Regions from separate parts of the Paraburkholderia tropica genome, predicted to be linked through region 1. Evidence: predicted binding sites of a transcription regulator. Region 1 holds the regulator's gene; each other region holds the start of a gene.
The links. Region 1 encodes LexA, which represses DNA repair genes until DNA is damaged. Its sites were predicted from a motif close to ACTGTATNNNNATACAGT; they were not measured.
Positions count from the first base shown of each region.

Region 2: the regulator LexA is predicted to act here: its motif matches at 1,154-1,171, upstream of G5S35_RS10355 (PA0069 family radical SAM protein).
Region 3: the regulator LexA is predicted to act here: its motif matches at 1,031-1,048, upstream of recA (recombinase RecA).

Region 1 covers NZ_CP049134.1:1,801,204-1,803,469, reverse strand. The annotation lists gene G5S35_RS08045 (DUF2939 domain-containing protein) at 1-325, opposite strand, end outside; gene G5S35_RS08040 (hypothetical protein) at 495-854, opposite strand; gene lexA (transcriptional repressor LexA) at 918-1,568, opposite strand; gene G5S35_RS08030 (sulfate ABC transporter substrate-binding protein) at 1,838-2,266, shown strand, end outside.
Region 2 covers NZ_CP049134.1:2,302,209-2,304,474, reverse strand. The annotation lists gene G5S35_RS10365 (D-amino acid dehydrogenase) at 1-416, opposite strand, end outside; gene G5S35_RS10360 (Lrp/AsnC ligand binding domain-containing protein) at 596-1,084, shown strand; gene G5S35_RS10355 (PA0069 family radical SAM protein) at 1,199-2,266, shown strand, end outside.
Region 3 covers NZ_CP049134.1:2,646,002-2,648,267, forward strand. The annotation lists gene recA (recombinase RecA) at 1-952, opposite strand, end outside; gene G5S35_RS11970 (response regulator transcription factor) at 1,190-1,951, shown strand; gene G5S35_RS11975 (sensor histidine kinase) at 1,964-2,266, shown strand, end outside.

The sequences.
Region 1 (2,266 bases):
TCAGCGCCGAGCCGATCACCGCGCCAAACAGCAGTAACGGATTGCTGCTGTGCTCGGCCTGAATGCGCCGTTGCAGCATTTCCCCGGCCTGTTGCTTGAGACTCGCGCGCAACGCGGGGTAATCGACGTATTCGCTCAGCGCGGCCGCATCGCGTGCGTCGGCGGCCTGTTTGAGATGATTCAGCGCGATATACGGCGAGGCGTAGCCGTAACCGAGCGCGGCCACCACGGCCGCCGCCGCAACGGCGATGGCGACGGGCTTCTTCCAGTTCGAGGACTTGCCGGCGCGAGAGCGAGAAAGCTTGGGTGTATCGGTATCGGTCATCGGAGAGCAGGCGCGCCGCGCGAGCAGCGCAAGGGTTCAAATAGCGGTTGAGTCGGAGCGGTTGAGTCGGCGATTCAATCACAGTGTTGACCACACGTGCGCCAAAACGATCCCTACACCCGCAAGAACCTCCGCCGACACGCTATTTCCCACCTTCCGATTTCACACCTTACTTCGCGAGCGCCGCCGCCAGATCGCTTTGCTGTTCGGCGATGCAGCGGTCGATGGCACGGCACACCGCGTCCATCGTGCCGACCATGATGAGACGCGACTGACCGTGATACACGCGCACCGGCGCGCGGCGGTCCGGCTGTTCCGTATTCAGCGTGCTGTTCAGCGACACGCGGGCGAAGGCCGGTTGCGCCGACGGCAGCGGCGGCAGTTCCGGCGTTTCCAGCTTCTCGAAAAGCGAGCCATTGAGCGCGGCGGCTGAGGCGCGCGCTTCACGCATTGCGCACGAGGCGATTCCGCGCAGATGGCGCAGACGGCCGAATTGACGGAAGGGCAACAGGCGGGCAAGGCGTTCCATGACTCTCTCCAGAGAAGTGCGCCACGAGGCGCAAAACCAGCGCTGACAGGCGCGGATGGATTCTTAGAATTCGGTGGGCCGGATCAGACCGACGGCAATGCCTTCGAGCGCGAAGTCGGCGCTGCCGGCCTGCACGAAGATGTTGTCGTAGTCGGGGTTCTCCGCGATCAGTTCGATGCCGTTGGGCTGGCGCTTCAGACGCTTCACGGTGACGTCGTCGCCCAGACGCGCCACGATGATCTGGCCGTCTTTCGCTTCGGCCTTCTTCTGCACGGCGAGCAGGTCGCCGTCGAGGATGCCGGCGTCGCGCATCGACAGCCCGCGCACCTTCAACAGATAGTCGGGGCGGCTGGAGAACAGCGCCGGGTCGCAGGCGTAGTTCTGCGAGATATGTTCTTGCGCGAGGATCGGGCTGCCTGCCGCGACGCGCCCGACCAGCGGCAGCGAGAGCTGCATGATGCTGGCGTGCGGCAGCGTGAACTGGTGCGGCAGGTCGTCGGGGCCGGGCATCAGACGGATGCCGCGCGAGGCGCCCGCCGCAAGCTCGATCACACCCTTGCGGGCCAGCGCGCGCAAATGCTCTTCCGCCGAGTTGGCCGAGCTGAAGCCCAGTTCGGCGGCGATCTCGGCGCGCGTGGGCGGAAAGCCGGTGCGCTCGATCGCGCGGCGGATCAGATCGAAAACCTGCTGCTGTCGTGCGGTGAGTTTGGTCATGTCGACACTGTATGTTTGAACAGGTAACTGTATTTTTATACAGTATTCGCCGCTTTTCAAGTGTTACTTGAACTTTGTCGTTTGGGTGCCGCCACAGCAGCGTTTCCCGGCGATCGGACGGACGAAAACACGCTCAAACGTCCGATTCCTCCGCCCTTACCACTTTTGCGTATTAAAGAATGAAAAAACATCATTTTTAATAATGTAAGCGGATCGCTAGACTGGCCTTCATCGATCGCAAGCACCACACGACAAAACGGAGAAAGTGGATGAATCAAGGCAATACGGGGCGCGCAGGCTGGCTGACTTCGCTGGCTGCAAAACTGGTCATCGGCATCGCACCGCTCGTCGGCATGGTGGCGATGGCGCCGGCTGCGCACGCGGATACCTCGCTGCTGAACGTGTCGTACGACCCGACGCGCGAGCTGTATCAGGAGATCAACGAAGCCTTCATCAAGCAGTGGAAGGCGAAGACGGGCGAAACGCTCACCATCAAGCAGTCGCACGGCGGCTCGGGCGCACAGGCGCGCTCGGTGCTCGACGGCCTGCAGGCGGACGTGGTGACGCTGGCGCTGGCCTGGGACATCGACGCGCTCGCCAACAAGGGCATCGTCGCGAAGGACTGGCAAAAGCGCCTGCCCGACAACGCCTCGCCGTACACCTCGACCATCGTGTTTCTGGTGCGCAAGGGCAATCCC
Region 2 (2,266 bases), 500 kb from region 1:
TGCAGCGTGCCGCCCGTGCGGCCTTCGTACTGGATGCCGGTGTCGGCGCGCAGCGCCTGCAGGCAGTCGCGGCTGTATTCGGCCAGACGCACCATGCGGCCCTTGTTCTGCGCGTAGCGCCCGGCCGTGCAGTTCTGCAGCATCTGCCACATCCATTGCAGCTGGAACTTCGTGCCGTCGAGGCGGATGGCGAGCGGCGCGTGCTTCTCGAACATCCACTTGATCGCCTTGAGCGGCACGCCCGGCGCCGCCCACGGCGCGGCATAGCCCGGCGAAATCTGGCCGGCGTTCGCAAAACTGGTGTCGAGCGCGGGACCGGACTCGCGGTCGATCACCGTCACTTCATGGCCCGCGCGGGCAAGATACCAGGCGCTGGCCACACCGACCACACCACTGCCCAACACGACGACTCGCATAGCTGCTCCGTAGAGAGAATTGTTTGGGCTACGCGGTCTTGCCGGGGCGCCGCAGGGCCGTTTTGAGCGGCGGCAGGGCGGATGGCACGAAAATCCGGATGTAGCCAGTAATATCGACTATGCTATTGTTGTAAGACTAGGTTTTGTTATTGTATTTATCTGATTTTCAGGAAAAAAACATGAGAACGCAGCGTCAGCCGGTCCGCGCACTCGACCGGCTCGATCACCGCATCCTCAAGCTGCTTCAGCAGGACGGCCGCATGGCCATGAAAGACCTCGCCGAGCAGGTCGGGCTGTCGGTCACGCCGTGCATCGAGCGGGTCAAGCGCATGGAGCGAGACGGCGTCATCACGGGCTACTACGCGCGCGTCAATCCGAACGTGCTCGGCGCGGCGCTGCTGGTGTTCGTGGAGATCACGCTCGACCACAAGAGCGGCAACATGTTCGATCAGTTCCGCCGCGAGGTGCAGAAGATTCCCGAGGTGCTCGAATGCCATCTGGTGTCGGGCGACTTCGACTATCTGATCAAGGCGCGCATCGGCGAAATGGCGGACTACCGCAAGCTGCTCGGCGACATCCTGCTGCAACTGCCGGGCGCGGTGCAGTCGAAGAGCTATGTGGTGATGGAAGAGATCAAGGAGACGCTGACGATCGCGGTGGGCGAGTAGTCCGGCTCAAGCGTCGGGTTCTGGCAACCAACTCCGCCCCGTTTTTCGCACTCGACAAAGCGTCTCGATACTGTATATTTGTACAGTATCGAGACGCTTTGTTTTTGCCCCGCCGTGAACCGCAACCCACCCGCGAACGACGCTAATCGCGCCCCCGACCCCGACGCCTGGTATCCCGTCGCGCCGCCCGCGCCGCGCAAGGGGCGCGGCGCGGTCACGAACCTGCAAGGGCGCTACGAGGTCGATCAGCGCGAGGCATACGACGACGGCTGGCAGCACGTCGAATCGCCGGCCGACGCGCGCGAGCGCAGCGATGAAGCGGGCGCGCAAATCGACGAGCAAGCCAACGCGCAAGCCGGCGAGCGCGAAACGCCGGAGCCCGCGCTGCGCACGCAGATCTACGAGGAGCGCGCGAAAAGCATCCTCACGCGCAACCAGTCGCCGGACATTCCGTTCAACGTGTCACTCAATCCCTATCGCGGTTGCGAGCACGGCTGCATTTATTGTTTCGCGCGGCCCACGCACAGTTATCTGGGACTTTCGCCGGGTCTCGATTTCGAGAGCCGCCTGTACGCGAAGATCAACGCGCCCGAACTGCTCGCGCGCGAACTGGCGAAACCCGGCTACGAGCCGGAGCCCATCGCGCTCGGCGTGAATACCGACGCCTGGCAGCCCGTCGAGCGCGAGCTGCGCATCACGCGGCGCGTGATCGAGGTGTTGGCGCAGCGGCAGCATCCGTTCGCGGCCATCACGAAATCGTCGCTGATCGAACGCGATCTCGACCTGCTCGCGCCGATGGCCGAGCGCCAGCAGTTCATGGCCGCCATCACCATCACCACGCTCGACGCCGACATCGCGCGCACGCTGGAGCCGCGCGCGGCCACGCCGTCGCGCCGCCTGCGCACGATCCGCACGCTCGCGCAGGCGGGCATTCCGGTGGGCGTGAGCATCGCGCCGGTGATCCCGTTCGTCACCGAACCCGACATGGAGCGAGTGCTCGAAGCCTGCGCCGAAGCGGGCGCGACGAGCGCGAGCTTTATCGTGCTGCGGTTGCCGTGGGAAGTCTCGCCGCTGTTTCAGGATTGGCTCGCCGCGCATTTCCCGCAGCGTGCCGAGCGCGTGATGAGCAGCGTGCGCGACATGCGCGGCGGCAAGGATTACGAGTCGTCGTTTTCGCAGCGC
Region 3 (2,266 bases), 840 kb from region 1:
ATTCGCGTGCGTTGTCCTTGCCCTGACCAATGCGTTCGCCGTTATAGCTGTACCACGCACCTGCCTTGTCGACGATCTTGGCCTGAACGCCCAGGTCGATGATTTCGCCCTGACGCGAGATGCCTTCGCCGTAGAGAATGTCGAACACGGCTTCGCGGAACGGCGGCGAGACCTTGTTCTTGACGACCTTCACGCGCGTTTCGCTGCCAATGACTTCGTCGTTCTTCTTGATCGAACCGATACGGCGAATGTCCAGACGCACCGACGAGTAGAACTTCAGCGCGTTACCACCGGTGGTGGTTTCCGGATTGCCGAACATCACGCCGATCTTCATACGAATCTGGTTAATGAAGATCACCATGCAGTTCGTCTTCTTGATCGTGCCGGTGAGCTTGCGCAGCGCCTGCGACATCAGACGTGCCTGCAGACCCGGCAGCGAGTCGCCCATTTCGCCTTCGATTTCAGCCTTCGGCACAAGTGCCGCGACCGAGTCGATGACGATCATGTCGATCGAGCCCGAGCGCACCAGCGCGTCGGTGATTTCGAGCGCCTGTTCGCCCGTGTCCGGCTGCGAGATGAGCAGTTCCGGCACGTTCACGCCGAGCTTCGCGGCGTACTGAACGTCGAGCGCGTGTTCCGCGTCGATGAACGCCGCCGTGCCGCCGAGCTTTTGCAGCTCTGCGATCACCTGCAGCGTGAGCGTGGTCTTACCCGACGATTCCGGACCGTAGATTTCGACCACACGGCCGCGCGGCAGGCCGCCGACGCCGAGCGCGATGTCGAGACCGAGCGAGCCGGTGGACACCACCTGAATGTTTTCGACCGCATCGCCGTCGCCGAGTCGCATGATCGACCCTTTGCCGAACTGCTTTTCGATCTGCGCGAGCGCGGCGGCCAGCGCCTTGCCCTTTTCAGCAGTCAGCCCAGCCGAGCCTTTCTTGCTATCTTCCATGAATCGTCCTTTGCTATGATGAACGGCGTCTCGTGACGATGCGGGCGTGCTTTTGCACACACACGCATGAACGCAGACACTGTATAAAAAAACAGTGGTTTTGGCAAGCGCGTTTTCGCACGCTTTTTCGTACGCGCCCGCCTGAACCGCAAATTGACCAGGAGACCGCCGCGCGCCGCCCGCCCCTCGTGCGAGATGGCACAGGCGCGGCGATGCCTGACTCGACGCAGGCGCATCATGCGAATTCTCATTGCCGAAGACGACAGCATACTCGCGGATGGTCTGGTCCGATCACTCCGCCAATCGGGCTATGCCGTCGATCACGTGCCGACCGGCGTGGACGCCGATACGGCCTTGTCGATGCAGTCGTTCGACCTGCTGATCCTCGACCTCGGCCTGCCCAGAATGACGGGCCTCGAAGTGCTGCGCCGTTTGCGCGCGCGCAATTCCAACCTCCCCGTCCTGATCCTCACGGCCGCCGACAGCGTCGATGAACGCGTCAAAGGACTCGACCTCGGCGCCGACGACTACATGGCCAAGCCCTTCGCGCTCAACGAGCTCGAAGCGCGCGTGCGCGCGCTCACGCGGCGCGGCGCGGGCGGCGGCCCGACCGTCGTGCGCCACGGCGCGCTCGCCTTCGATCAGGTCGGGCGCGTCGCGCGCATCAACGAGCAGGTGCTCGATCTGTCGGCGCGCGAACTCGGCGTGCTCGAAGTGCTGCTGCAACGGCTCGGGCGGCTCGTCTCGAAGGAACAGCTCGTCGATCACCTGTGCGAATGGGGCGAGGAAGTGAGCAACAACGCGATCGAGGTCTACGTGCACCGCCTGCGCAAGAAGCTCGAAGCGGGCGGCGTGCGCATAGTGACGGTGCGCGGCCTCGGCTACTGCCTCGAGAAAGAAGCGAACGGCGCGAAGGACGCGGGCGCGGCGAACGCAGCCAGTACGGCCGGCGCATCGACGGCGGCGCCCGCGATGCCCGCCAGCCACTACTACAAGTAAGCGGGCGCCATCATGGCCGGGCCCGCGCGCTCCGCGTCCACCGACGGCACGCCGCCGGACGCCTCGCCACGCTCGACGGCCGCCGCCAACGACGACACGCTCGACGACGCCGCGCGCGACGCCCGCTACGCCAATCCGTTCGCCCCGCCCGACGAAGCCGAAGCCGCCGACGCCGTCGACAAGCGTCCGCGCTCCCTGTTCGGCGAGATTCTCGACTGGATGCTCGCGCCGCTGCTGCTGCTCTGGCCGATGAGCATCGCGGTGACGTATCTGGTCGCGAAATCGATCGCCAACGGGCCGTTCGACCGCGCGCTC